Fodinicola acaciae: one gene and its partner. The protein of the gene in region 1 interacts with the protein of each later gene in a pairwise test. Links are inferred from orthologs where the notes say so. Each region holds a gene or a part of one and is shown on either strand. Other genes may lie near its edges. The genes, in order: pcrA and lpdA.

The links.
Region 2: the proteins of pcrA (region 1) and lpdA interact in binary tests that used the Escherichia coli proteins (3 or more experiments, as listed by UniProt). The link is inferred for Fodinicola acaciae from one-to-one orthologs.

The regions. Positions count from the first base shown.
Region 1 is NZ_WOTN01000002.1:652,440-667,087, forward strand. The notes cover bases 6,642-9,663. They hold pcrA (DNA helicase PcrA), read left to right. Parts: upstream 6,642-6,977; coding sequence 6,978-9,350; downstream 9,351-9,663. Other genes in these bases: GNX95_RS18445 (chorismate mutase), read right to left, coding at 6,642-6,693; GNX95_RS18455 (HIT family protein), read left to right, coding at 9,311-9,663. Also shown: GNX95_RS18420 (response regulator), read left to right, coding at 1-117; GNX95_RS18425 (M36 family metallopeptidase), read right to left, coding at 186-1,622; GNX95_RS18430 (glycoside hydrolase family 3 N-terminal domain-containing protein), read right to left, coding at 1,767-4,007; GNX95_RS18435 (ROK family transcriptional regulator), read right to left, coding at 4,553-5,695; GNX95_RS18440 (PIG-L deacetylase family protein), read right to left, coding at 5,701-6,408; more of GNX95_RS18445, read right to left, coding at 6,430-6,641; more of GNX95_RS18455, read left to right, coding at 9,664-9,787; GNX95_RS18460 (M23 family metallopeptidase), read right to left, coding at 9,840-10,463; icmB (coenzyme B12-dependent isobutyryl CoA mutase small subunit), read left to right, coding at 10,933-11,352; GNX95_RS18470 (hypothetical protein), read left to right, coding at 11,420-11,947; sucC (ADP-forming succinate--CoA ligase subunit beta), read left to right, coding at 12,051-13,217; sucD (succinate--CoA ligase subunit alpha), read left to right, coding at 13,221-14,132. UniProt on the Escherichia coli protein: A helicase with DNA-dependent ATPase activity. Unwinds DNA duplexes with 3'-5' polarity. Translocates on single-stranded DNA with 3'-5' polarity. Initiates unwinding more efficiently from a nicked substrate than double-stranded DNA.
Region 2 is NZ_WOTN01000001.1:1,641,061-1,655,610, reverse strand. What follows is about bases 6,297-9,220. They hold lpdA (dihydrolipoyl dehydrogenase), read left to right. Parts: upstream 6,297-7,020; coding sequence 7,021-8,421; downstream 8,422-9,220. Other genes in these bases: GNX95_RS07740 (discoidin domain-containing protein), read left to right, coding at 8,501-9,220; GNX95_RS07750 (hypothetical protein), read right to left, coding at 6,408-6,932; GNX95_RS07755 (LLM class F420-dependent oxidoreductase), read right to left, coding at 6,297-6,388. Outside these bases: GNX95_RS07785 (response regulator), read left to right, coding at 1-545; GNX95_RS07780 (SDR family NAD(P)-dependent oxidoreductase), read right to left, coding at 1,154-1,870; GNX95_RS07775 (VC0807 family protein), read right to left, coding at 1,867-2,514; GNX95_RS07770 (hypothetical protein), read right to left, coding at 2,511-2,894; GNX95_RS07765 (sensor histidine kinase), read left to right, coding at 3,025-4,899; GNX95_RS07760 (LuxR C-terminal-related transcriptional regulator), read left to right, coding at 4,851-5,498; more of GNX95_RS07755, read right to left, coding at 5,549-6,296; more of GNX95_RS07740, read left to right, coding at 9,221-9,634; GNX95_RS07735 (trypsin-like serine peptidase), read left to right, coding at 9,822-10,808; GNX95_RS07730 (MauE/DoxX family redox-associated membrane protein), read left to right, coding at 10,994-11,518; GNX95_RS07725 (hypothetical protein), read left to right, coding at 11,515-12,048; GNX95_RS07720 (hypothetical protein), read left to right, coding at 12,045-12,377; GNX95_RS07715 (hypothetical protein), read left to right, coding at 12,450-13,022; GNX95_RS07710 (hypothetical protein), read left to right, coding at 13,026-13,457; GNX95_RS07705 (hypothetical protein), read left to right, coding at 13,454-13,735; GNX95_RS07700 (NAD(P)H-binding protein), read left to right, coding at 13,896-14,550. UniProt on the Escherichia coli protein: Lipoamide dehydrogenase is a component of the glycine cleavage system as well as of the alpha-ketoacid dehydrogenase complexes.

The DNA of each region.
Region 1 (14,648 bases):
GAGCTCTTCATCTCCGTCAAGACGGTCGAGACGCACGTGTCGTCCGTGCTGCGCAAGCTGCAGATGTCCAACCGCTACGAGCTGTCCCGCTGGGCCGTCGACCGACGCCTCATCTGAGCAGATGGCCGCATGGCCACCATGCTTGCATCCGACGCAAGCATGGTGGCCATGCGAACTTCCGAGCGTTACTTGAGGATCTTGCGCTTGACGAAGAAGGGCCGGATCTTGTCGGCGGTCTGCTTGCCATAGAGCGCACGCGCGGTCGCCACGACGTTGTTCGCGGCGGCGGCGAAGGACGTGTCGGGCGCGTAGTAGAACTGCGACTGGATGATCAGCTTGTCGGCCTTCGTACGACCCAGCGCGCGGTTGATGTCCCAGAGCGCTGCCGACCAGATCTCGCCGTCGTCATGCACCTCACCGGTCTTGTCGTCGACTGTCTTTTTGGTGTCGACGCGACGCAGGCAGTGTGGAGCGTCGGTGTAGGAGGTGGAGTCCCAGTCCATCACGCACGCCGGGTCGTAGCCCTTGCCCTGCGGCAGCGACAGCGTGACGGCCAGGTAGTCGCCGAAGCCCTCGCCGATCGCGCCGGCCTCCTCGCTCTCGCCGAAGCCGGGGACCTGGTCGTCCTGCACGGCGTGGCCGTACTCGTGCTGCACGACCTCCACGTCCTCGGCGTCGTCGACGCCGCCGGTGCCGGTGGTGATCTGGTCGACGCTCGGGTCGTAGAAGGAGTTGTCGTCCGGGATCGTGTCGGTCTCGATCTTCTGCGGCTCGGCGTTGACGTCGGTCAGGCCGAGGCTGCGGATGTAGCGCTGCGCCGTGGTGATGGCGTAGTACGCGGACACCTGCTCGAAACCGGCCTTGTCGCGCGTGTAGACGAAAAGATGCGACCTGGAGCTGACCGCGTCCTTGTTGACGATCTTGGCCCATTTGCCGACCAGGTGCGTCTTGTCGGTCAGGTCAGGCAGGAGCTTGAACTTGTACGCCTTGTGGATCGCCGGGTAGTCGGCGTTGTCCTGGTCGGTGAGCGACTGGTTTTCCAGCGCCACCACGGGATTGGGGTCGAAGACCTGGCCGATGCCGTCGTAGTTGTCCGACAGCGGCGCCACTTTCAGCGTCTGCTTGGTGGTCGCGTCCACCAGCGTCTGGATGCTGCCGCCGGTGCCGCGGCTGGTGACCTGCCAGACCAGCCGCGACCCGGGTCCGCCGACCACGCCGAGCCTGGTCGACACGGCGGTCTGCTTGGCCGTCTTGCGGCCGCCGGTCTTGTCCGCCGCACGCGCGTACTGGGTCGCCGCGTCCTGCGCGGTCTGCGCCGCCTGGCCGGCCGGCACGGTCGCGCTGACCGCGACGTTGGCCGGCACCTGCTTGCGCGCGTCGGTCACCGACGACAGGTGGCCGTCCTGGTCCAGGTGTTTGGCATACCAGCCGTTGACCACCGGCAGCCCGCGATAGGTCTGCTGGAACCACTGGTGCGTGCCGAGCAGCGACGTACGGCTGCGGATCAGGGTCAGGCCGTCGGTCGCCGGCGGCGCGGCCGCGGCCGGCAGGCCGCTCGCGACCAGCGCGGACACGGCCGCCGCCGCGACGACGGCGACGCGGCGGGCAGTGGGTGGACGCATACGGTTTTCCTCTCGGCAGCGGACGGTCAACGCACTTTATCCGCCGGAGGACAGGACAAAGGTTAAGAATTCCAAAAATAACGTCATGAGACGGGGACCGACGCCGGCCATCCGGGCTGAACGGATGGCCGGCGCCGGGGCTGGTCAGCGGACGGTGAAGTCCGCGGTCAGTGCGTCGACGACGACCTGGTAGCCGCCGGGCAGGACGCGTGGCACGCCGGCTCCGTCGACATCGCCGGTCGTCACCGCCAGCTGTTTCGCGGCGAACGGCACGGTCACGGTCTGCGCGGCACCGGGGTCAAGGGTGACGCGCGCGAAGCCGATCAGCTGCCTGGCCGGCATCAGCACCGGACTGACCGGACGGTGCAGGTAGACCGGCACCACGGCCGTACCGGCCCTGGACCCGGTGTTGCGTACGGTCACCGACGCCGTCGCCGTGCCGGTGCGCGAGATCGCCGGGGTGACCGTGAGTCCGGACGTGGCGAAGGTCGTGTATGACAGGCCGAAGCCGAACGGATAGGCCGGGTCGTAGGTGTTGGTGCCGTTGGCCGGCAGGGTCTGGTAGGACATCGGCTCGTCGGCGGCGACCTTCGGCCAGGACACCGGCAGCTTGCCGCTCGGGTTGGCCTTTCCGTACAGCACGTCGGAAATCGCGTGTCCGCCTTCGGTGCCGGGCAGCCACGACTGCACGATCGCGTTGGCGTCGGCGACCGCGCCGAGTGCGCGCGGCCGGCCGGTCATGATCACCACGATCACCGGTTTTCCGGTCTGCTGCAGCGAATCCACCAGCTGCTGCTGTGCCGTCGACAGCGACGGATCGCGTACGTCGCCGGGGCCTTCGGCACCGGGTTTCTCACCGAGCACGACCACCGCCGCGTCGGCGCTCGCCGTCTTGCTGACCGCGTCGGCCGCGTCGGGCGCGTACGTGACGTTGTCGCCGGCGGCCTCTTTGAGCGCCTGCAACGGCGTCACGACCGGCGGCTTCGGCGTGTTGTCGTCGGGGATTCCCTGCCAGCCGATCGTCCAGCCACCCATCTGCTGGCTGAGGTTGTCGGCGCTGTCGCCGGTCAGCACGATCTTGCTGGACACGCTCAGCGGCAGCACGTTGTTTTGGTTGCGCAGCAACACAATTGACTCGGTCGCGGCCTTGCGGGCGAGCGGCCGGTCGGCGTTGAGGACGGTCTGGTTGGCGGTGTTGGGGTCGACGTACGGATGGTCGAAGAGGCCGAGCGTGAACTTCAGGGTGAGGATGTGGCCGACCGCCTCGTCGATCCGCGCCTGGCTGATCCTGCCGGCGTTCACGTTGGCGATCACGCCTTGCGTGAAGGCGGCCGCGTCGGCCGGCTCCATCGCCATGTCGACACCGGCGTTGACCGCCACCGCGATGGCTTCCTGGTAGGTCGAGACGATGTGATAGCTGCTCGCCAGCTGCGCGATGTCGTTCCAGTCGCTGATCACCACGCCGCGGAAACCGAGCCGCTGGCGCAGTTGGTCGGTGAGCATGTATTTCGAGGAATGCACCGGAATGCTGTTGACCGAGCCGGAGTCCGGCATCACGGTGTCCACGCCGGCGTCGATCTGCGCCTGGAAGGACGGCAGGAAAACGTCCTGGAGATAGCGGATCGGCAGCTGCGCCGGCGTACGGTCGTGGCCGCTGCGCGGTTCGGAATAACCGGCGAAGTGCTTGCCGGTCGCGGTCAGCTCGCCGCTGGACTGCATGCCGGTGACCGCGCCCGCGGCGAGCTGGCCGGCGAGGAACGGATCTTCCGAGTACGTCTCGTAATAGCGGCCCCAGCGTGTGTCGCGTGCGATGTCGGAGACGGGCGCGAAGTTCCATTTCACGCCGGTGGCGACCATCGCGTTGGCGGTCGAGACGCCGAGGTCGCGGGTCAGCGCCGGATCCCAGGTCGCGCCGAGCCCGATCTGGTGCGGGAAGATCGTCGCGCCGGAGACGTCGTTGTGGCCGTGTACGCCGTCGGCGCCGTAGATGATGGGGATCCGCAGCCGGTTGTGCGTCAGCGCGTACCGCTGGATCGCGTTGATCGTCTCGGCCCACGCTTTCGGGCTGTTGTCGGGAAATGCCGTGTCGCCGCCGCCGGACAGGATGGAGCCGGCGTGGTTGGTGGCGAGTACGTCGGCCATGCACGAGTCGACCAGCGGCCCGTTGCCGTAGTCGCAGTTGCCGCGCAGCTTGCCGACCCGGATCTGCACCATCTGCCCGGCCTTCTCGGCCAGCGTCATCCGCTTCAGCAGATCAGCCACCCGCGCCGCGACCGGCGCTTTGGCATCGGTGTAGGCGACCGGCGCCGCCGTGGCACCGCTCATCCCGGCGGTGGCCAGCAGGGCCGCGGTGACCGCGGCGGGCAGCAACAGGCGTCTGTTCACGCTCGACATCGGGCCTCTCCCGGCGATGGTGGAAGCAATAGCCGACCGCAATGTGCAACAGTGATCTAGGTTACGTCAATACCTGACGGAAAATCGGCCCGAATGTCGCTTTCTGCGTTCGACTCTCAACTGAAGCGGTTCAGGCTGCCGCAACTACCCGCTGCAGCCCAAAACTGTCGTACCCAGGTGCCAATCTGGGCCCCCACCCAGATCGGGCGGGGGGTGGGTTCGCGTGGTTACTTAGATAAGTTCAAAGTTGATCTTGAAGTTGCGCCTCACAGAGCTCTTTGACCACTTTGGTCTCTTTGGTCACGCTGGCCACACGATCTCATGCACGCAAGGGGGCCTTGCGTGCGCTGGGCGCACGTAAGGGGGCCTTACGTGCATCGACCAAGCCGACAAAAGCTGCATTTAGCGCTCAAACCATGGAACCAAGATCAACTTTTGATGTACGTAAGTAACCACGCGAACCCACCCCCCACCCGTTGTGGGTGGGGGCCAAAATTGCCAGGGGGGTACGACAGTTTCGGGTTGTAGCGGGTAGTTCAGTGCTCGAAGGGCAGTCGTTCGGCGTGTTGTAGGGCCAGGGCGAGGGCGCCCAGAGCTTCGGCGCGGTTGCCTAGTTGGGTGGTGACGACCTCGGCGAGGGAGGCGGCGCTGGGGATGGCATAGCGGCGGACGACGGTGCGCAGGGGGTCGAGGAGGAGGTCGCCGGCCTGGGCGAGTTCGCCGCCGACGACGATGACCTCGGGGTTGAGGAGGTTGGCGAGGTTGGCGGCGGCGACGCCGATGTGGCGGCCCGCGTCGGCGAGTACGCGGACGCAGCCGGGGTCGCCGGCCTGGGCGCGCGCGATCGCCTCCGGCAGGGTCAGCGCGCGACCGTAGGCCTGCTCCAGCAACCGCAACAGGATCGGTACGCCGGCCAGCATCTCCAGGCAGCCGCGGTTGCCGCAGCGGCAGACCGGGCCGTTCTCGTCGATCGTCGTGTGGCCGATCTCGCCGGCGGTGCCGGCCAGGCCGCGAAACAGCTCGCCGGCGATCACCAATCCAGCGCCGATGCCCGTGGAAGCCTTGATATAAGCCGAATCCCGCTTGCCGGCGCTGGCACCCCAGGTCATCTCGCCCAGCGCACCGAGGTTGGAGTCGTTGTCGACCACGACCGGCAGGCCGAGCCGGTCGCGCAGCACGTCCTCGGCGCGTACGCCGACCCAGTTCGGCAGGATCGACGACGAGCCGACCTCGCCGGTACGCACGTCGACCGGCGCCGGCAGGCCGAGCGCGACGGCGGCCAGCCGGTCGCGTCCCGACTCTCGCAGCGCCTCCTCAAGCAGCCGTACGGCCGTGTCGATGCCTTCGACAGCGCTGAGATCCGCGTCCACCTCGACGAACCGCTCGGCCAGCACCGACCCGGACCCGACGACGACGCGGATGTGCCGGTGGTCGAGGTCGATGCCGGCGGCCACCGGACCGCTGCCGAGCCGCACTTCGTGCGCTCGCCGGCCGTTGCTGGTGCCGATGCTGACCTCGACGGACCCGGTCGCGGTGAGCGTGCGTACGATCGCCGACACCGTCGCCGGCGCGAGACCGGTCCGGCGGGCCAGCTCGGCCTGGCTGGCCGGACCGCGGCGCAGCGCGTCGAGCACGCGGCGAGCGTTGGCGGCCCGCAGGGCGGCGGTCGACGCCGGCATCTCGTTCACCTCGTACGCAGCACGACGAAGGTCTCGGCCGCGCGATCGGACCCCAGGATCGCGGCTCGCTCGCGTACGCGCGCCTCCATCGCATCCGGGTCAGGCAGCTGCGACACATGCGACCGCAGCGCGGCGATCTTGGCGTCGAGCGTGTCGGTGATGTCGACGACGAAGTCCGGGTTGGGCGCGTCCATCAGCCACAGCTCGGACACCGTCCACGGCGGCAGGCCGAGCTCCGGATGCGCGAAGGGGTTGCGCGCGTCCGGATAGATCGCCGCGAAGGCCGCCTCGCCGACCGCCTTGTGGTCCGGATGCGTGGTGCCGAGCCGTGAGTAGTCGCGCTCGATCGCCGGCGCCACTACGCGCTGCGGTCGCACCTGCCGGATCACCCTGGTCAGGTCGCGGCGCAGCTCGTGCGTGACGTAGACGGCGCCATCGACATAGCCGTCCAGGAAACGCACGTCCGTCACGCCGACCGCCGCGGCCGCCGCGCGTTGCTCGGCCTCGCGGATGGCCGGCATCCGGTCGCGCGGCGTGTCGTCAAATCCGCCGGAGTCGCCGCGGGTGACCAGGCAGTACGTGACCTCGACGCCGGCCTTGGTCCATCGCGCGATGGTGCCGGCGGCGCCGAAGTCGATGTCGTCCGGATGCGCGGCGATGGCCAGCACCCGCCGTACGTCCGCGCTCGGCTCGGCGGACTTCGGATAGCTCATGCGGACGAGCGTATGCGGTGGTTACAGCGGGCCGCGGCCGGCTTCCAGGACGAGCATCGCGAGCCGTACGCCGATCGCGCCGACGCCTTTGCGGTAGCGCTCCAGGATCTTCTGCTCGCGGGACAGCACCAGCCGCGGTCCGCCGGCGGCGCGTCTGGCCAGTCCGACCTCGGCGGAGATGGCCGCGCGCTCGTTCCACAGCTCGATGATCGCCGCGTCGATCTGGTCGATCCGCTCGCGCCACTGGCCGAGCTGGTCCTGGTAGGTGGTCTCCTGCGTGTTCACCGGTTCTCCTGTCGGGTTGGTTTCCCCTGGCCCGGCAAGAAAAAGCCCCGGGCCGATGCAGCCTGGGGCGGGTGGTCTGTTCGCGCGTCAGTCCACGGCGGCCGAGGCTCGGTCGCCGTAAAAAAATCGTGCACAGTGCGCGCGCATGCCGTCAGTCTGCCACGAAACCGGCGACTCGCGGAACAGGCGTCCCACAGTGCAGGAAACCGCTGGCCAGCGGCCCGCGCGAAACACGTGCTCCTCCTCGAACGTGTGTCCGGCTCCGGCGCCTACACTGGACGGTGATGAGCACCCTTTTCGAGGTTCCGGTCGCTGCCGAGGAGAAGCCCAAGCGCCGCGGGCTCGATCCGGAGCGGCTGCTGGACGGCCTCAACGACGCGCAGCGCGCCGCCGTGACACATGCCGGTGGTCCGCTGCTGATCGTGGCCGGCGCAGGCTCCGGCAAGACCAGGGTGCTGACCCACCGCATCGCCTATCTGCTGGCCGCGCGCAAGGTGCATCCCGGCCAGATCCTGGCGATCACCTTCACCAACAAGGCCGCCGGCGAGATGAAGGAGCGGGTCGGCGGCCTGGTCGGCAACCGCGCCAGGGTGATGTGGGTGTCGACGTTCCACTCCGCGTGCGTACGGATCCTGCGCGCCGAGGCCAAGACGATCGGCATGAAGAGCAGCTTCTCGATCTACGACGCCGACGACTCGCGGCGGCTGATGACGCTGGTGGCGCGCGAGCTCGACCTGGATCCGAAGCAGTATCCGGCTCGTTCGCTGATCGCCAAGGTCTCCAACCTCAAGAACGAGCTGGTCGACCCGGAGACGTTCACCTCGCAGGCGGCCGGTCCGGCCGATCGTGCGCTGGCCGAGGCGTACGCGGCCTACCAGCGCCGGCTCACCGAGGCGCACGCGCTGGACTTCGACGACCTGATCATGACCACGGTCAACATGATGCGCGCGTTTCCGGCGGTCGCCGAGCACTACCGGCGGCGGTTCCGGCACGTGCTGGTGGACGAATATCAGGACACCAACCACGCGCAGTACGCGCTGATCCGGGAGATCGTCGGCGGCCCTGGCGACGGCATCAAGACCGAGGACGGCGAGGAGCTGTCGCCGGCCGAGCTGTGCGTGGTCGGCGACGCCGACCAGTCGATCTACGCGTTCCGCGGCGCCAGCATCCGCAACATCATGGAGTTCGAGCGCGACTATCCGGACGCGAAAACCATTCTGCTGGAGCAAAACTATCGTTCCACCCAGACGATCCTGTCTGCGGCCAACGAGGTCATCACCAGAAACACCGAGCGCAAGCCGAAAAACCTCTGGTCGGACTCCGGCGACGGCGAGAAGATCCGGCTGTACGTCGCCGACAACGAGCACGACGAGGCGGCCTGGGTGGCCGGCGAGGTCGACCGGCTGTGCGACCAGGACGGCGTGCGTCCCGGCGACGTGGCGATTTTCTACCGTACGAACGCACAGTCGCGAGTTTTCGAGGAAGTCTTCATCCGGGTCGGCCTGCCCTACCGGGTGGTCGGCGGCGTACGTTTCTACGAGCGCAAGGAAGTCCGCGACGCGCTGGCCTATCTGCGCGCACTGTCCAACCCGGACGACACGGTGAGCGTGCGGCGGATCCTCAACGTGCCCAAGCGCGGCATCGGCGACCGCGCGGAGGCGTGCGTGGCCGCGCTGGCCGACCGCGAGCGCATTTCTTTTGGTGCGGCGCTGGAAAAAGCGATCGAGGCGCCGGGCATCTCGACGCGCGCGGTCAACGCGATCGGCGAGTTCGTCGACATCATGGCGCGGGTACGGTCCAAAGTGGACAGTGAGCCGCCGGCCGAGCTGCTGGAGGAGCTGCTGGCCGGCACCGGCTACGTCGCCGAGCTGGAGGCGAGCACCGACCCGCAGGACGAGTCGCGGGTGGAAAACCTGCAGGAGTTGGTGAGCGTCGCGCGTGAGTACGCCGACCGCGCGGCCGCCGCCGGCGACGAGGTGTCGCTGGCCGGCTTCCTGGAACAGGTCGCGCTGGTCGCCGACGCCGACTCGGTGCCGGACGCGCCGGAGGACGGCGAGTCCGGCCGCAGGGCCGGCATGGTCACCCTGATGACCCTGCACACCGCCAAGGGCCTGGAGTTTCCGGTGGTGTTCCTGACCGGCCTGGAGGACGGCGTCTTCCCGCACCTGCGCTCGCTGAGCAACATGAAGGAGCTGGAGGAGGAGCGCCGCCTCGCGTACGTCGGCATCACGCGCGCGCAGAGCCGGCTCTATCTGTCCCGTGCCTTCACGCGTACGGCCTGGGGGCAGCCGCAGTACAACCCACCGTCCCGGTTCCTGGAGGAGATCCCGACCTCGCTGATGAAGGTCGATCGCGAGGAGCCGACCCGCGAGGACCGGTCCAGGTGGAACGGCAACAGCGCGCAGCAGCGGCTCGCCAACCGGGGCATGACCTCGTCGTACGCGCGTCCGGCGCGGTCCCGGTCGGCGTCGGCCGGCCCGGGTGGCCGGGAGATCCCGGTGCTGGAGGTCGGCGACCGGGTCACCCACGACAGCTTCGGGATGGGGACGGTCGTCGGCCTGCGCGGCGCCGCCGAAAAGCAGCAGGCCGAGGTCGACTTCGGCAGCAGCGGCAAGAAATGGCTCCTGCTCCGCTTCGCTCCACTGGAGAAGATCTGAGCTGCTACACCTGCGACCAGGAGGTGGCGCTGGCGACCGCGCCGCCGCGTGAGCGGATCGCGTACGACGGACACTGGCGGGTCGCGCACGTGATCACGTCGTCGTTGCCCGGCTGGCTGGTGCTGATCCCGCGGCGCCACGTCGTCACGGTCGCCGAGCTGACCGACGGGGAGGCCGCGTCGCTGGGCACGTGGCAGGTGCGCGTGTCACGGGCGCTGCACGAGGTGGTCGGCTGCGAGAAGACGTACGTGGCGCAGTTCGCCGAGGCCGCCGGCTTCGGCCATGTGCACTTCCACCTGATCCCGCGGATGCCGGGGTGGGCCGCCGGCGAGCGTGGACCGCAGGTCTTCCGCCGTCTGGGCGTGGCGGCCGCAGATCACGTGCCGGAGGCGGAGATGGACCGGCTGTCCTCGCGACTTGCCGCCGCGCTGGTTTGAGCCGTCGCGTACGCGGGTATCCACCGAACGCGATGGTGACCGAGAGGAGTTCTCAGAGGTTGGTGTTCTCGCCGTCCTTGGCGAGGTTGAGGCCGCGAGCGCGCAGCCACGGGATCGGGTCGGTGGGCGTGCCGTCGACGCGGACCTCGAAGTGGCAGTGCGGGCCGGTCGAGTCACCGGTGCTGCCGACCAGCGCGATCGGGTCGCCGGCCTTGACGCGCTGGCCTTCGTGCACGAGCAGCTTGGAGTTGTGGCCGTAACGCGTGCTGATGCCGTTGCCGTGGTTGATCTCGACCAGGTTGCCGTAACCGCCGTACCACCGGGCGATGCTGATCACGCCGTCATGCGAGGCGACCACCGTGGAGCCGAACGGAGCGGCGATATCGGTGCCGGCGTGCAGGACACCCCAGCGGATGCCGAAGCCGGAGCTGAGTGGGCCCTGTGCCGGCTTGAGCCAGAGATCGGCGGCCTTTGGCTTGGGGGCCGCGGTGCGGCGCTGCGAGCGCGAGGCGCGGTCGACGCGCGTGCTGCTTGGCGCCTGGACCGTCGTGTTGGCGTTGCCCGCGTGTAGGTCGACGTTGGTCGGACCGGCGGCGTTGGTGCTGCCGATGGCCGGCAGAGCAGAGCCCGCGCTGAAGGCCACCACACCGGCGCCGACGACGGCGCTGGTGACCACGATCGCGTACCTGCTCCGGGTGTCGATCGGCGCACGATGGCTGCCGCGATGACGTCCGTGTGGTTTGCGATGGTGCACGTGACACCCTTCGTTCCTCACCCGCTCGGCGTTACAGGTGCGTGCGGGCCCATTTCACGCGCGGCCGTGCGGCGTTAACCGTCTGAGCCGGGGGAAGTCGCGGCGCCGGCCCCTTTCACCGGCACCGCGAAACAGTAGCACTCGTCACCATCCGGACCGTCGCGGGCCGTCGGCGTGTCCGGAAAATCCCTGCCTGACCTGCGATATCGGCATGTCAGCGCAGGCATGTCGAGCAAGATCAACGATCATGCGCGTATCGCATCATCGGCAATGTGAAGAAGTCCTGCGGGGATTCCGCATGTGGCCAATGCCATCCGGCTCGCTGAACGCTCGTTAAGCACGTCGCCGTACCGTTAGGCTGGCGTTGCAGGGACTGGCTGGGAGGTGCGCGATGGCCACGGAGTTGCGGAGCCGGATCCGGGTGGTGGTCGCCAAGCCGGGCCTGGATGGCCACGACCGAGGCGCCAAGGTGGTGGCGCGGGCGCTGCGCGACGCCGGCATGGAGGTCATCTACACCGGCCTGCACCAGACGCCGGAGCAGATCGTCGAGACGGTGATCCAGGAGGACGCCGACGCGGTCGGCCTCTCGGTGCTCTCCGGTGCGCACATGACACTGTTCACCAGGGTCACCGAGCTGCTCAAGGAACGCGGCGCCGACGACGTGGTCGTCTTCGGCGGCGGCATCATCCCGGACGCCGACATCGCCGAGCTGCAGCGGCTCGGTGTCGCGAAGGTCTTCACGCCTGGCGCGGCCACCATGACCGAGATCGTCGACTGGGTCCGCGCGAACGTCGCCTCGCCGGTCGGCTGACCCGGCTCGGGCAAATCGCAGCCGTACGGTCGTGGCTGGGGCGATACTCGGCTCGGAGGAGCCGACGATGCCGGGGATCGAGAAGCCACCACCGCCACAGCCATCGCGCGACGCACTCGTGCTTTTCGCGGGACGCCAGACGCCGCAGTCCATCGCGCTGGCCACCGTGGGTGGCGTGCTCGTCCTGGCGCTCGTCGCGTTCACGCTCGGCGATTCGAGTCGCCCGTGGATCTTCCTGGTGTGCGCGGCGGTCGCCGTCGTCTTCGTCGGCGTGATGGTGTTCCGGGCCAGCAGGACCAAGGCCGACCCGGTGCCGGTCTTCGCCGCGGACCGGCGCGGCGTCTGGTATCGGACCAGCGGACCCGAGCTGGAACACGCGCCGTGGCACGCCATCGGGTCGATCACCGCGTACGGCCGCTATCTGATCCTCAACCCGGCGGCCGGACGGCTGCCCGGCAGCGGCATGTCCGGCCAGGTCACCGTCGCGGTGTGGAACGTGACCTGGGGAGGCGTGCCCAACCCGAGCATGCGGTCGGTCCGGTATGCGCTGCGATATCTCGCCGGCGACCGGGTGGAGATGCTTGGCTGGTGGTGACGAGTGCAATCGGCCACAGGACGCCGGTCGCGTGTCGTACGCCCGATGGCGTGTCGATAGTCTCCGGAACAGTCACCGGCGATGAGGACGAGGCGGTACGGCAGTGGATCTGTACGAGTATCAGGCGCGGGACCTGTTCGCCAAGCACGGCGTACCTGTGCTGGACGGCGCGGTGGCCGACACCGCCGCGGAGGCGAAGGCGATCGCCGAGCGGTTCGGTGGTCAGGTGGTCGTGAAGGCGCAGGTGAAGACCGGCGGCCGCGGCAAGGCCGGCGGCGTGAAGCTGGCCGACGACCCGGCCGACGCCGAGGCCAAGGCGGGCCAGATCCTCGGCATGGACATCAAGGGTCACACCGTGCACCGGGTGCTGATCGCGCAGAGCGCCGAGATCGCCGAGGAATACTACGTCTCCTTCCTCCTCGACCGGTCCAACCGTACGTTCCTGGCGATGGCCAGCGTCGAGGGCGGCGTCGAGATCGAGGTCGTCGCGGCCACCAAACCGGAGGCCCTCGCGAGGATCCCGGTCGACGCGCTGAAAGGTGTCGACGAGGCCAAGGCGCGGGAGATCGCCGAGGCGGCCAACTTCCCCGCCGAGCTGGTCGAGCCGGTCGCCGCGGTGCTGGTGAAGCTGTGGGAGGTGTTCACCACCGAGGACGCGACGCTGGTCGAGGTCAACCCGCTGGTGAAGACCAGCGATGGCACCGTGTTGGCGTTGGACGGCAAGGTCACGCTGGACGACAACGCCGACTTCCGGCAGCCGGAGCACGCGGCGCTGGTCGACAAGGCGGCGACCAACCCGCTGGAGGCCAAGGCCAAGGAGCTCAACCTCAACTACGTCAAGCTGGACGGCGAGGTCGGCATCATCGGCAACGGCGCCGGCCTGGTCATGTCCACGCTGGACGTGGTCGCCTACGCCGGTGAGAAGCACGGCGTGAAGCCGGCGAACTTCCTGGACATCGGCGGTGGCGCGTCCGCCGAGGTGATGGCCAACGGCCTGTCGGTGGTGCTCGGCGACGAGGCCGTACGCAGCGTCTTCGTCAACGTCTTCGGCGGCATCACCGCCTGCGACGCGGTGGCCGACGGCATCGTCAAGGCGCTGGGCATCCTCGGCGACCAGGCGACCAAGCCGCTGGTCGTACGGCTGGACGGCAACAACGTGGTCGAGGGCAGGAAGATCCTCACCGACGCGGCGCACCCGCTGGTGACGCTGGTGGACACGATGGACGACGCGGCCGCCAAGGCCGCCGAGCTTGCGGCTGTGGGGGCCTAGGTCATGGCGATTTTCCTGAATGAGAACAGCAAGATCGTCGTCCAGGGGATGACCGGCTCGGAAGGCATGAAGCACACGCAGCGGATGCTTCGCGCCGGCACGACGGTCGTCGGTGGCGTCAACCCACGCAAGGCCGGCCAGAAGGTCGACTTCGAAGGCAACTCGCTGCCGGTCTTCGGCACGGTCGCCGACGCGATGGCCGAGACCGGTGCGGACGTGTCGGTGATCTTCGTACCGCCGGCGTTCGCCAAGAGCGCGGTCATCGAGGCCATTGACTCGGGTATCGGCCTGGCCGTCGTCATCACCGAGGGCATCCCGGTGCACGACTCGGCGGCCTTCTGGGCGCACGCGGTCGCGACCGAGGCTGAGTCTCCGGGGACACCCCGAACCCCGAGGACGCGGATCATCGGCCCGAACTGTCCCGGCATCGCCAGCCCCGGCAAGTCCAACGCCGGCATCATCCCGGCCGACATCACCGGCCCGGGCTCGATCGGCCTGGTGTCGAAGTCCGGCACGCTGACCTACCAGATGATGTACGAGCTGCGTGACATCGGCTTCTCGACGGCCGTGGGCATCGGCGGTGACCCGGTCATCGGCACGACGCACATCGACGCGCTGCAGGCCTTCCAGGACGACCCCGAGACCGAGTCGATCGTGATGATCGGCGAGATCGGCGGCGACGCCGAGGAGCGGGCGGCGGCGTACATCAAGGAGCACATCACCAAGCCGGTCGTCGGTTACGTCGCCGGTTTCACCGCGCCGGAGGGCAAGACGATGGGCCACGCCGGCGCGATCGTATCCGGCTCCTCCGGCACCGCGCAGGCCAAGAAGGACGCGCTGGAGGCGGCCGGCGTCACCGTCGGCAAGACCCCGAGCGAGACCGCCCGCCTGCTCCGCGACCGCGTCAAGGCTTAGAGGCCGCGCGAATAGGGGAACGACTTCTTAACCTTCTTGTACGGCGCGAAAGTGTCGTACGTGGTTGGTGGAATGGCCCCCACCCAGTGACGGGTGGGGGGTGGGTTAGAGGCCTTTCGCCATGACGAAAATTTTGCGCCATGGGCGTGCCTCTCGACCCACCCCCGCCCCGAGCACTGGGTGGGGGCATTTCGTGCGGCACGTGGCGAGCGCCGGCATTTGTGTGGGGCTCGCCGAGTGACGTTATTTGCCCGGCGTTCGCCGAGCGACGCCTTTTCTGTGTCGCTGAGCGGTGAACGACGTACATCAACCGGCGGTCAACGAGCGCCGGCATTTGTGTGGGGCTCGCCGAGTGACGTTATTTGCCCGGCGTTCGCCGAGCGACGCCTTTTCTGTGTCGCTGAGCGGTGAACGACGTACATCAACCGGCGGTCAACGAGCGCCGCACATTTCTCGGCTCTCGGTGAGTGGCGACGTTTGTCCGGTGGTCGCGGCCGTGGCGACATTTGGGCGGCT
Region 2 (14,550 bases), on another replicon or contig:
GCGATGCTTTCGTTGCCGCTGTGGAAAAACACCAGCCGGACGTGACGGTGGTGGACGTACGCCTGCCGCCGTCCTTCCGCGACGAGGGCATCCGTGCGGCGCTGGCCGTACGCCGGTTGCGGCCTGGTCAGCCGGTGCTGGTGTTTTCGCAGTATGTCGAGGAAAGCTATGCCGCCGAGCTGCTCGCCGATGGTGCTGGCGGGGTCGGCTATCTGCTGAAGGACCGGGTCGTACGCGTCGAGGAGTTCCTGGACGCGCTGCGTCGCGTGGCCGGTGGAGGCACGGCGATCGATCCGGAGGTGATCGCGCAGGTGCTGGTGCGGCGCACCGACCCGCTGGCGGCGCTGACGCCGCGGGAGCGCGAGGTGCTGTCGCTGATGGCGCAGGGTTACGACAACGTCGGCATCGCTGAGCGGCTGGTGGTCACCGAACGCGCTGTGCACAAGCATGTCGGCAATATCTTCACGAAGCTCGACCTCGCGCCGACGGACAGCGGGCACCGCCGCGTGCGGGCTGTGCTGACGTACCTCGGCGCCACGGGGTAGCCGTAGCGGGCTGCACGCATGGCCACCATGCGTGCATGTGTTGGCCGGGTCTCAGTCCGGTGTGGGGTCTCGGGTGGGGTGGGTCTCGGGTGGCAGCGCGCCGCTGTCGCCTCGCCAGTCACATCAGTCACATTGATCACGGGTGGCGTCCAGAGTGATGGTCGCAGGGACGCCATGCTTGCGTCAGACGCACGTAAGGGGCCCATGCCACCATTACACAAAAGGTCAAGGCGGGCATTTAGCGCTCCATGCCACTCGCGTGAACGCCTGCCGCCGGATGCACGCATGGTGGCCATGCTTGCGTTGAACGCACGCGTGGTGGCCTTGCGTGCGCCGGCCAACGCCACCGACCCTCCGACCGCGACACGCCAACGACCCGCGACACGCCGAGACCGCGCCAAAACTGTCGTACCCAACCCAAAGAATGGCCCCCACCCAGTGGTCGGGGTGGGGGGTGGGTCGAGAGGCACACCCACGAACATTTTCGAGCCAGGTGAAAGGCCTCAAACCCACCCCCCACCCGTGACTGGGTGGGGGCCATTCCAGCAGGGGAGTACGACAGTTTCGCGGTGGGGTGGCGAGTCGTGCGCGTTGCTAAGGAAGCGGCGCTAGGCCTGGGGCAGGGTGAATTCGGGGAAGGTGACCAGCTCCGGTGCGCGGCCCGCCTGGACGATCCAGGCCTGGCCGGTTTCGCCGCCCGCGATGATCTGTTCGACTGCCTGTGCGACCTCGTCGGGGTCGGCGATCGCGAGACCGTGCTTGACGACCTCGGCGCGGATCGCCTGGAACATCAAGGATTCCACGAAGCCGGGACAGATCGCGTTGAGCGTGATCTTCGACTCGGCGAGCGTGGTCGCGAGCGAGCGGACCAGGCCGATGATGGCGTGTTTGCTGGCCGAGTACGCCGGGTCAAACCAGTTTGGCGCGATGCCGGCGAGGCTTGAGGTGACCACGATCGAGCCGCCGGGTCGCATGGTGGGCAGCGCGGCGAGAATGCCAAACATCATGCCTTCGACATTGACGGCGAAGGTCCGGCGGAAGCGCGTCAGGTCGAAGTCGTCGAGCGCGCCGCCGCCGCCGGTGCCGGCGTTGAGATGGACCACGTCCAGGCCGCCGTACGCCTCGACCGCTGCCGCCACGGCCGCGCGGTTGTCGGCCTCACTGGAGACATCGGTGCGTACGTACAAACCATCGATCTCAGACGCGACCGCCGAGCCGTCGACGATGTCGGCGATCACGACTTTGGCTCCGTTACGCGCGAATCGGCGCGCCACCGCGGCTCCGATGCCGTTCGCGGCTCCGGTCACCAACACTACCTCGCTCATTTGGAAGACTCCGATTCGATTTTGTCGCGGATGGACTTGCGGCGCAGATAGAGCCTGGTGCCAACTTCCAGGCAGACGAACAAAACGACATACTGCAGCGTGCTGATCAGCGGCACCTGGTCGATCGGCAGCGTGTACGCGAGCACCACTCGTACGCCCGCGTCGAAGACCAGGCCGACACCCCAGATCGCGGTCGCGACCCGCATCGAATGCCGGAAAGTCGGCGAGTCGCGCCAGTTGCCCTCCATGCGCTCGAGCGCCTCGCCGGTCAGGATCGTGCGCAGGAAAGAGAAAATAAACGGCGTACGCAGGATCGTCAGCAGGATCCAGCCGCCGGCGACCGCGGTCATCCAGCCGTCTTTCGCCAGCAGGAAACGCGGACTTCCGGTGACAAACGACCCCAGCAGGCTGAGCGCGATAATGCTCAGCGCGAAAAGGGCCAAGCCGTCGATTTTACGACTGGTGATGATGCTCTGAACGGCACGCGCCGCCGGCGGAATCGCGGCGAGAGTCAGTGCCAGCCATTGATTGACGCCGAAAGCCCGCAACAGATAGAAAAGCGCGACCGGTGCCGCGACATCGATGGCGAGATTGACGATGATCGCGCGGTTGATCCCGCGAGGCTTGCTCTGTACGGCGGTCATGATGCGAACTCCGATCGCATGGATTTACGATTGACGAGCACGACGACACCGAGCAGCAGGAGGCCGCACAGTCCCTGCTCGAGTCGCATCCACAGCGGCAGAAAACCGGGGATGGAGACGAGCACCGCGATGGCCACCACCATGACCGCCGAGACGATCCGCAGCCGCAGGAAATCGCGCTTGGAAGCACGTGCGGCGCGTACGGTGAAAAGCAGCATCAGCAGGGACGTCGCGGCCACGATGCCGCCGCGGATCCACACCGCGTCGGTCACCAGCGCCGGATTGTCGCTCCAGATGACGGCGACGACCAGCGCGAGAAAACTGACGACGACATAGCCGGCGACGAGGCCGATGACGGGACGGAAACGCGATTTCAGCATGACTCGAACGTACGAACGCCGGCCGCCGGCCAACATGCGTCTGGGCTCCGAGGTGGGGTGGTGCTAGGCCCACCCCCGGCAGGACCCCAGGCCCAGTGCGGACGAAACGGCCGTGGACCAGACTGAGTGCGTGAAGCTGGTGACGAGCAACGCGCGCGCGGTCCTACGCGGTGCGGCGCTGCTCGCACTCACGCCGGTCAAGGTGCTGTTGGCCGCGGCGCACGCGATCGCCATCCTGGCCGCCTGCGTCGGCATGATCTTCGTGTTTCCACCGGTCTTCGACCGCAGCCGATGGATGGCCACGCTCGCGCGACGGCTCGCCGGCCAGTGGTCGGCGGCGCCGGCCGCCGAGCCATATCGGCCCCGGCCACGACCGACCGAGCCGAGCGCCGACGGGCTCTATCGATCGCGGTACGGCCGACCGTTCCGGTCGGCTCGCGTGCCGGACTTCCAGCAGCACAGCCACTGGATCTGGACCGACCCGGCGACCTGGCGCGACATCGGCTGGCTGTTGGCCGACCCGGTCGTCGGCAGCGTGATCGCCGGACTGCCGGCCGCGCTCCTCGCCTACGGCGTGGCCAGTCTTTTCCTGTCGTGGCAATGGATTCTCGGTGTGCCGGCAGCGGTCGCCGGCTGGCTGGTCGCGCCGGCACTGTTGCGGCTGCACGGCCGCTGGACGCGGTTCATGATCGGACCGGCCACACCGGCAGCGGCGGCGCGCGGCGCGGCATGGCGCCGCTGGTTTGGCCGCTGCCTGCTGGCGACACTGCGATCGGCCGCCTTCCTGGTTGGCTCGCTGGTCGCGCTGGTGGTGCTGGCCGCCGCGGTGGTCGTCCTGGTGTTCACCGGTCCGCTGGTGGCCGTACGGTTGCTGGTCGCCGTGCGGCCGCTGCCGGACTTCTTCCGCCGCTATGCCGGTGTGCCGCGGCCGTACGGCCCGGCGCCGCAGACGGTGCGTACGGCTTCCTGGTGGACCGATTTCGCCAGCGTTTCGCGCGCGTACGCCGAAGATCCGGCCACCTGGCGCGACCTGTTCTGGCTGGCCTGCCAGCCGGTGATCGGCTGCCTGCTCAACCTGCCGCCGGTGGCGCTGATCGGCTATGGCGGATGGGGGCTGTTCTTTCCGTCGTTCGCGATGTTTTTCGGCTCGCGGCCGCAGCCGTTCTATGGCGAGCTGTTCGGCTCGTCATGGCTCGCGATGACGATCGGCCTGGTGCTCGTAATCGCCGGGTTCGCGGCCACACCGGTGATCCAGCGGCTGCACACGCGATGGCTGACCGTCCTGCTGGCACCGACCGCCAGCGCGCGGCTGTTCGCCGAGCGCGAGCAGTTGGCCGCGCGCGTCGAGCAGCTGACCGAGACGCGTACGGCCGCCACCGACACGCAGGCCGCCGAGCTGCGGCGGATCGAACGCGACCTGCACGACGGCACGCAGGCACGGCTGGTCGCGATGGGGATGACGCTCGGTGCGGTCGAGGCGCTGATCGACCGCGATCCGGCCGCGGCGAAGAAGCTGGTCGCGCAGCTGCGTGAGACATCGGCGACCGCGTTGGCGGAGCTGCGCAGCCTCGTACGCGGCATCCATCCGCCTGTGCTTGCCGAGCGTGGCCTGGTCGACGCGATCCGTGCCGTCGCGCTCGACACGCCGCTGGCCGTCCGCGTCGAGGCCGACCTGGACGGCCACGCCGAGCCGCCGCTGGAGGCCGCCGCGTACTTCGCCGTCGTCGAGCTGCTGACCAACGCCGTCCGCCACTCGGGCGCGTCGGAGGTGCGCATCGACATCGAGCATCACGACGGTGAGCTGCGGATCTCCGTACGCGACAACGGAAAAGGCGGTGCCGATCCGGACATCGGCACCGGCCTGCGTGGCATCCAGCGCAGGCTGGGACCCTTCGACGGTAGGGTCACCGTGAGTAGTCCGCTGGGTGGTCCGACCCTGGTGACACTGGAGCTGCCGTGCGTGTTGTTCTCGCCGAGGACCTCTACCTCCTCCGAGACGGCCTGACGCATCTGCTGTCGGCACACGGCTTCGACATCGCGGCGGCGGTCGCGAGCGGGCCGGAGCTGCAGCGTGCGCTGGCCGACGAGCATCCCGACGTGGCGATCGTCGACGTACGCCTGCCGCCGACCTTCACCGACGAAGGCCTGCAGGCCGCGCTGCACGCACGCCGGGAGAGGCCGGGCCTGCCCGTACTGGTGTTGTCGCAGCACGTGGAGCAGTTGTACGCGCGCGAGCTGCTGGCCGACGGGTCCGGCGCGATCGGCTATCTGCTCAAGGACCGCGTGTTCAACGCCGACCAGTTCATCGACGCCGTACGCCGGGTGGCCGCCGGTGGCACCGCGATGGACCCCGAGGTGATCGCCAAGCTGCTGGCCAGCAACTCCCGCGACGAGCCGCTGGCCGCGCTGACGCCACGCGAGCGCGAGGTGCTGTCGCTGATGGCCGAAGGCTGCTCCAACGCGGCGATCGCGGCGCGGCTGTACGTCAGCGAGGGCGCCGTCGGCAAGCACTCGGCCAACATCTTCGCCAAGCTCGGCATCGGCCCGTCCGACGACACCAACCGCCGCGTCCTCGCCGTCCTCGCCTACCTCAACGGTCGCTAGCTCCCTACGTGCGCCAGGTGCAGGTAGGAGTCCCTGCGGCGAAAAACCGGCTAGCCGAGGGTGCGGAGGCGGGGGAGCAGGGCGGCCAGCTCCTCGGCCTGGCGCACCGGGTCGCGGTTGACGATCAACAGCAGCTCGGTGACGTTGATCTTGGCGAACGCCTCGACCGCACGCAGCACCTGCTCGGCGGAGTCGAAGCGGATCTGTACGGACCGCCGGATGTCGGCCGGGTCGCGTCCGATGTCCTCGCAGTGCTGGTCCAGCACCGCCGCCGCCTCGGCGACCTGCTCCGGCTCGCCGCCGGCGGCGTTCCACACGGCCGCGTATTCGGCGGCCAGCCGGAGCGTACGTTTGCGGCCGCTGCCGCCGATCCAGATCGGCGGATGCGGTTTCTGCACCGGCTTTGGCTCGGCGATCGCGTTCTCCAGCTCGTAGTGCTGGCCTTCGAAGGTCGTCAGGGGCTGTGTCCACAGCGACGTGATGATCTTCAGCGACTCCTCGAACCAGTCGGCCCGGTCGCGCGCGGTGCCAAACGGCAGCCCCAGCATGGTGTGCTCGTTTTCGGCCCACGCCGAGCCGATGCCAAACTCCAGCCGCCCACCGCAGAGGTGGTCGACGGTGACCGCCATCTTGGCGAGTACGCCCGGATGCCGGTAGGTGTTGCCGGTGACCGAGCAGCCGATGCGTACGCGGCTGGTCAGCGCGGCCATGCCGGCGAGCGCGGTCCACGCCTCGAAGATGTCCAGCTTGTCGTCCTGGCCGAGGCTGGCGAAGTGGTCCATGTTCCAGCAGTGGTCGAAGCCGGACTCGTCGGCGATCCGCCAGACGGACTTGAGCGTGTCGATGGTGGCGCCCTGGCTCAGCTTGAGGCCGAATCGAAGAGGATGCATGCCTCCAGTCTTACTCCGGTCAGGACAGGCGGCAGTTGGGACTGGCGTCCATGGCTGCGCGCAGGCCTGGCACGCTGTCGGTCTCGACCGCCGGCGTGTGCTGCGAGAGGTCGAGCTCGGTCAACGTCAGCGCCGACTGCGCGTACGACAGCGGAGCTCGTGGCAGCAACGTCCGGTATTCGGTGACCTTCGCCAGCAGGCCGGCGTAGAAGCTCAGCTCGCCGGCGGCCAGCGTGTTGGCGCGTGGCGCCGGCGCCTTCGGCAGTTTTCTCAGCGCCGCGACGGTGGCGGTGAGCTTGGTGTCGAGGGTCTGCAGAGCGGCCGCCGCCTTCGGCCGGTCGGCCTCGGACTTGATGTCGAAGCCTTTCGGCAGCGTGTACACCAGAAACCGGAGGTCCTTGGTCGCACCGCAGTACGCGTTGGACCACGACACCAGCGCCGGACTGGGCCCGGTCGGTGACGGGGACGGCTTCGGCTTGGGCGCTGATCCACAGCCGGCGAGGACGGCGAGCGCCGCGAGGACGGCGACGAGTCGTACGGTCACGCGGCGATCGTACGAGCGGCGGCGGGGACCCCTCCCCGGCGCGGGCCAGGATGAGCGGCGGCCGGTCCGGCGAAATATCATCCGGCCTGTGACTCAACACTTTGACGTCGTTGTCCTGGGTGCTGGCCCAGGTGGGTACGTGGCCGCCATCCGGGCCGCGCAGCTGGGCTTCTCGGTCGCCGTCGTCGAGGAGAAATACTGGGGCGGGGTGTGCCTCAACGTCGGCTGCATCCCGTCGAAGGCGCTGCTGCGCAACGCCGAGCTGGCGCACATCTTCCAGCACGAGGCGAAGACCTTCGGCATCGAGGTCGACGGCACGGTGTCGGTCGACTACGGCAAGGCGTACGAGCGCAGCCGCCAGGTCGCCGACGGCCGCGTCAAGGGCGTGCACTATCTGATGAAGAAAAACAAGATCGCCGAGTTCACCGGCTGGGGCACCTTCACCGACGCCAACACGCTGCGGGTGAAGCTCGCCGACGGTGGCGAGGAGACGGTGACCTTCGGCAACTGCATCATCGCCGCTGGCTCCACCACCAAGCTGCTGCCGGGCACCTCGTTGAGCGAGCGGGTCGTCACGTACGAGGAGCAGATCCTGTCCGACACGCTGCCGGAGAGCATCGTGATCGCCGGTGCCGGCGCGATCGGCGTGGAGTTCGCGTACGTGCTCAACAGCTACGGCGTGAAGGTCACCATCGTGGAGTTCCTCGACCGTTTGGTGCCGCTGGAGGACGCCGAGGTTTCCAAGGAGCTGGCGCGGGCATATCGCAAGCTCGGCATCGACACGCTCACCTCGACGCGCGTCGAGTCGATCGACGACAGCGGCGACAAAGTGCGCGTGACGGTCTCGAAAAACGGCGAGCAGCAGGTGCTGGAGACCGACAAGGTGCTCCAGGCGATCGGTTTCGCGCCGCGGGTTTCCGGTTACGGCCTGGAAAACACCGGTGTCAAGCTGACCGACCGTGGCGCCATCGAGGTCGACGGCCGGTGTCGTACGAACGTGCCGCACATCTTCGCGATCGGTGACGTCACGGCGAAACTGATGCTGGCGCATGCCGCCGAGGCGATGGGGATCATCGCCGCCGAGACCATCGGCAACGCCGAGACGATGGAGCTCGACTACGTCATGATCCCGCGCGCGACCTACTGTCAGCCGCAGATCGCCAGCTTCGGCTGGACCGAGGCGCAGGCCAAGGAGCAGGGCTTCGACGTCAAGGTGGCGAAGTTTCCGTTCAGCGCCAACGGAAAGGCTCCAGGCCTCAACGACACCAGCGGATTCGTCAAGATCCTCAGCGACGCCAAGTACGGCGAGATCATCGGCGCGCACCTGGTCGGGCCCGACGTCACCGAGCTGCTGCCGGAGCTGACGCTGGCGCAGCAGTGGGATCTGACCGTGCACGAGGTCGCCCGCAACGTACACGCGCACCCGACCCTCGGCGAAGCCGTCAAGGAGGCCATCCACGGCCTCGCCGGCCACATGATCAACCTGTAGAAACCGCATCGAGGGTGACGTTTCCGGCTATTTGATCGCTAAAACGTCACCCTCGACAGCGGCTGATAGCATGCCGCGGATGCGCGTACGTGCCGCGATGGCCGCGGTTTTGGTGGTGGCACTGGCCGGTTGTGCGGCCAGCAAGGTCGACCCGAAGGCATCCGTCGACCTGCACGGCAGCCTGTTCCAGCCTGGCGGCGCGGCGGCGAGCGGCCTGCAGGTCGGCCTGTTCCGTACGCCCGACCCGGCCGAGGTGCTGACCGTCGGCCTGACCGCCGGCTCGGCCCTGCTGACCTGCCTCAGCGACAACGGCCTGCCGATCTGCAAGACACTCCAGCAGCAGCGTACGGACGGCAACGGCGTCTATCACTTCCGCATGCGCGGCGACGACGTACGCGGATTCTTCGGTGAGGCAAGCGGATTCTCGCTGGCCGCCAGGTTGTCCGGGCCGTCCGGGCCAGGCCTGGAGACCGACTTCCAGATCCAGCGTACGGACCTGCGGATGCCGGATCTGACCTTCTGGCGACCGAGCCGGTTGTACGCCGCCACCGACGGCACCCTCATCTGGTCGCGGTTGACCGGCAGCCGGTCGTACTTCGCCGAGTTCACCGCCGGTGACGCGCAGGTGTGGCGCCAGCCGGCGTCGCCGGGCGACAGTGTCGATCCGCGAGCGTTGGAGGACGTACGCGCGGATTTCCGTGTCTCCACGACGATGTCGACGAATGGTCCGGACACCAGCTTCGACACGACGTACCGGTCGCAGGCCATCGCCGCGCCGGCGGGTCCGGGCGCGCCGGAGTCGCGCGGTGCGGCGTGTTTCGTGCAGGGGGAGAAGGCGCCGGTGCGGCTGGATCCGTGCCCGGTCACCAACGGCCGCTTCGACGACAACATCACCGTGCAGAAATGCGAGAGCGGCGGCACGTCGAGCGCGCCGCCATGCCGGGCCAACACCGCCGTGTGGATCGATCTCGGCGCGTCGCGACCGGTGGGCACGGTGTTCGCGCGCGGCATCTCAATCGCTCAAGTCTCGGTGTCGACAAGCGACGACGGTGTGCACTGGACGCAGCGCAAGACCGTACGACCGGAGAGCGGCTTCGAGAAGATCACACTCGACGAGCCGGTCAATGCGCGTTATGTCCGGTTGTCCGGGCCGGATGCGACCAGCCAAATCGTCGCATTGACAGAATTTTCGGTTTGGCCGACCGTTTCCTGACCAGCGCCGACATCGCCAGCGTCCTGTAAATCGTTCTTTAATTCCCCTCTTCCTGGCCGTACGGCCGATGGTCACCGGGGCCGAACGGTTGGACGCTCGCTAGCACCAAACGGGTCATATCCGATTCGTGCGGTGGTTCCGGTGGATGACCGGGCTGATGCGCCGGTCGGCAGAGAAGGTGGTGCCTATGTTGCGAAGACACTGGCGAAGCGGTGCGGTGCTCGCGGCGAGCACGTTGGTGGCGTGCGGACTGTTCGCGCCGGCGCCGGCGTCGGCGGACTCGGGGATCGCGCACCCCCAGGCGGTGACCAACGCGCAGGCCGAGAAGGTCTCCGCCTACTGGACGCCGGCGCGGATGCGTGCCGCCATCCCGATGGACCAGTTGCTGGCGCGTACGACCAAGAAGATCAGCGGCAAGGTCGCGGCCGGCCGGCCGGCGACCGTACGGCCGACCGCGGTTGGTGGCGTGGTCCAACCGCAGGCGTTCCCGTCCGGTGGCGGCGCGTGGACCGGTGGCGGCGCGGTGGTGCACACCGCCGGCCGGGTTTTCTTCGTCTACAACGACGCCGGCACTCCGCGTAACGCGTCGTGCAGCGGCAACGCGGTGACCAGCGGCAACAAGAGCGTGGTCATCACCGCCGGGCACTGCGTCAAGCTCGGCGGCAACTTCCACACCAAGTGGACCTTCGTTCCGGCCTACAACAACGGAAACGCGCCCTACGGCACCTGGTCGGCGCGGGCCACGATGTCGACGCCGCAGTGGGTCGCCAGCGAGGACATCAACTACGACGTCGGCGCCGCCGTGGTCAACCAGCTCAACGGCAAGTCGCTGACCGACGTGGTCGGTGGCCAGGGTGTGGCCTTCAACCAGGCAAAAAACGCGGCGATGTACGCGTTTGGCTGGCCGGCGGCCGACCCGTACGACGGCACCAAGATGATCTACTGCAGCGGCAACACGTTCAACGCGCTGATCAGCGACGGCATCGGCATGACCTGTGACATGACCGGTGGCGCGAGTGGTGGTCCGTGGTTCCGGAGCTTCAACGAGTCGACCGGCACCGGGCTGCTCAACTCGGTGAACAGCTACAAGATCAACCTGGTCTCCATCTGGATGTTCGGACCGTATTTCGGTGCGGACGCTCAGAATCTCTACAACAAGGCGCAGGCCGCCTGACAAAGAGACGGTAAAAAGCCGGCCAGCACTTCGGTGTTGGCCGGTTTTTTCATGCTCGAATCAAAGTTTGCGACAGATCCTCTTGACACTGATCTGCGACTCATCTACCCATATGACACCCCCTCGTTCCGGCGGATTTCCCGCCATGGGAGGACCGGAGGTGTGGCATCAGTCTTTTCGGGCTTGTGTTGGCAATCGCCAACGCAGGCGTCCTCAGCATGTTCCTGCAGGCTGGGGCCGCCAAAATCGTACGACCGGGGATTAGCGCTAAAGCGCTGGCCGAGGTGCTGCCGCTGCGGGCCGAGTCGTTGCGCTGGCTGACAAAACTGACCGCCGTCGCGGAGCTGGCCACCGTGCTCGCGGTCGTGTTGCCGCCGGTCAGGCCGGCCGGGCTGGTGCTCGCCGGCACGCTGGGCCTGTTGTTTGCCGTGCTCGGGCTGGCCGGTCTGGTCACCGGAAGCAGCGAGCCCTGCGGTTGTTTCGGTACGCAGAACGGAAAACCGCTGGGCATGGCAAACGTCCTCACCGGCTTGGTGTTCGTCGTCGTGTCGGCCGTCAGCCTGTGGATGGGCGCGTACGACGAAACTTTCGTGGCGACGACAGCACTGTTGACCACGGTGTTTTCCGCGGGATGGCTGATGTGGGCCAATCGCGGACACCTGCTGCGCATTATTGACAACGTTCGCAATCGAGAGGAGCCGGCCGGATGATGATGATCCTGGGTGCGGTTGCCCTGCTGGTGCTGACCGCCGCTGTGGTGCTGCTTTTCGCGATGGTCGGCGAGCTTTCCAGCCGGGTGCCGGAGGCGCGCGAGGAGCAACACGTCACGCCGTACTCCGACTTCACGGCCGGCGCCACCGCGCAGGAATGGCCGGCGGGGCTGGCACACCTGGCCGACCGCCCGGCCGCGACCGTCCTGGTGCTCAGCTCGATCTGCACCACCTGCGCCAACGTCGCGCAGGAGCTTTCCAGCTATACGCGGCAAACCCTCGGCGACGTGGGCATCGTGGTGTCATGCGCGGCGGCGCCGGTCGGGGTGGACTTCGTCGAGCACTACGGGCTCGACCACCTGCCGCACCACGTCGACGAAGGCGGCTCGTGGATGGCGACGAACTTCGGCGTCAAGATGAGCCCGACGGCATTGCGCTTCCAGCGTGGCGTGCTGGTCGAGGCGTACACGTTCAGCAAGGTCCAACCTCTTCTTGGCCAGATTTCCAAGGTATTGGAAGGAGTCTCATGACAGCACCAGAAGGCCCGGTCGCCGCGGTGACCGGCAAGAAGATGCTCAGGAGGCGGGTCCTGACGGCCATCGGCGCGGCCGGTGTCGCCGTGTCGGCAGGGCTTTTCGGCCGCCCCAACAAGGCGGCCGCGGCGAGCGCGTCTCCGGCCGACGCGGGCCGGCCGGCCTGTTGCAACCTCTACAACTACCCGCCCAACACCTCGTACGACTACTGCCACGCCCACGCCGGCTACATCTGGTACTGCACCGCCAGCGGCGGCTTCTTGCACTGCTCCTGCTGCGAAACTCCGGGAGATGTGCTGTCGGCCGCTGACTGCCGCTACAACTGATCCATGGCGACCTGGCTGATTATCGGCGGGGTGGCGGCGATCCTGCAGATCTTCAGCCCTTGAGGCCAGTCCATGGCCGGGGTCGCCGGTCCGATGCTCAAACGCAGCAAGGCGCGGGGCGCGAGGTTTCTGGCCGGTCTCTGGATCGGCGGCATGGTGGCGTCGGCTGTGCTGGCGACCGCTGTCTTCGCCGTCGGTTCGCTGGCGGTCTGGTTGATCCCGTCGTTGGTCAGGCAGATCATCGCCGGCGTTCTCCTGGTGCTTTTCGCGCTGCTCGACCTGGCCGCCCGTACGCCGCACGTCTGGCGCCAGGTGCCGGTGGAACACCTGAAAACCATGCCGCCGGGAAAGCTCGGCGTGGTCTGGGGATTCGACCTCTCGCTGCTGTTCACCACGCAGAAATCGACGTCACTGACCTGGGTGGCGCTGACCGGTCTGGTGCTGCTCGCGCCGGGCGCCTCGTGGTGGACGCTGTGCGGGATGACGACCGTGACGGTGCTCATGGTCGTGGGCCGCAGCATTGTCTTCCAGCTGCGGGGGCCGGCCCGGCTGGGGGATTTCCGCCAGTCGTGGTTTCACTGGGTCCGCCGAGCCAGCGGTGTCGCGTTGGTCGGCGTCGCCGCGTACGTGATGTTGGGAGCGTGAGCGATGGAAAACGGCGAACGGGTCAGTGACCGGCGTGGCCAGGTGGTCATCACCCGGTTCGCGTGCCCGTCGGTGAGCCGGTTGTTCGTGCTGCTTTTCCTGCACGTGCGGATAAAGCGGCAGGTCCGCCGGCACGCCACCGGTTTCGTCGGCGGCAAGGCGGTCGTGCTCTGGCGCGAGCGCACCATGCTCAGCGTGACGTTGTGGCGGCACCTGGAGGACGTTTACGAGATGGGGAAGGTGAACGCGCACATCATGGCGGCCCGGCTGCCGGCACGGCTGGGCATCCAGACCAGCTGCGGGATCTATCCCTACCGGGGTGACTGGCGGCAGATCATGTTCGGCGTACCGGCCGCGTCCGCCGACCCGCTGGTCGCCTCAGCCCCACCGGCGGCCGAGAAAGTGAGTGTTGACAGCGAAAGGACGAACGGATGAGCACACCGACCGACCGTGGCATCGCCTTCATTTTGGAGAATGCCAACGGCACGAAGAACGTTTACGTCGCGGCGGCCGCTGGCCCCGACGACGCGCCCCAGGACGTGTTCGCGATGCATCTGGCCACCAGAACGGTGAACCTCGGACCCAACGTCCGCACCGTCCCGGCCGGCACGATGCGGCGCACCACCAGCGTCGTCCACGTCTCCGGTGACAACAACGGCACGGTGAACCTGCAGGCCCACCGGACCGACTTCGGACCGATGCTGGCGAAGTGACCGACGGACCCGGCCGCGCACGTGCGCGGCCGGGTCTGACGGATTACGTCACAGGCAAGCTATCTCAGCCATTTTCTTGCGAATCCGTATGCCTTTCTGGCGCATCGGGGCACAGTGTTCGCAACCTTGGTCGTGACGACGACACGACCAAGGAGAAACCGTGCGAATTCTGGTGACCGGCGCGACCGGCAATGTCGGCCGCGAAGTGGTGGCGCAGCTGGTCGCGGAAGGCGCGGACGTGCGCGCGCTCAGCCGCAGCCCGCGGGCGGTCGTTCCGGTCGACCTGGCCGTCGGCGACCTCGCCATTCCGACCTCGCTGGAGCCGGCACTGTCCGATGTGGACGCCGTGTTTCTGGTCTGGCCACTGCACAACGCCGACGCGGCGCGCGAGGTGCTGGACGTGATCGCCAAACAGGTCCCGAAAGTCGTCTATCTCGGCTCCGGCGGCGTCGTCGGTTTCGGTCCGCCGGAACAGATCCAGCTGCTGCGCGAGTCCGGCCTGCGTTGGACGTACGTGCAGCCGAGCACTTTCGCGGTCAACGCGTTGTGGTGGACCGCGCAGATCCGTGCCGGTGATGTCGTACGCGGCGCGTACGGTGACCTCGCGCTGCCGATGCTGCACGAGAAGGACATCGCGGCGGTGAGCGTGCGCGCGCTGCTCGACGACGGCCACGACTCGGCGATCTATCCGTTGACCGGTCCGGAAGTGCTGTCACAGGCCGAGCAGGTGCGGCTCATCGGCGAGGCGCTGGGTCGGGACGTACGGTGGCAGGAAATCCCGCGCGCCGACGCTCGCGCGCAGATGCTGGCCGACG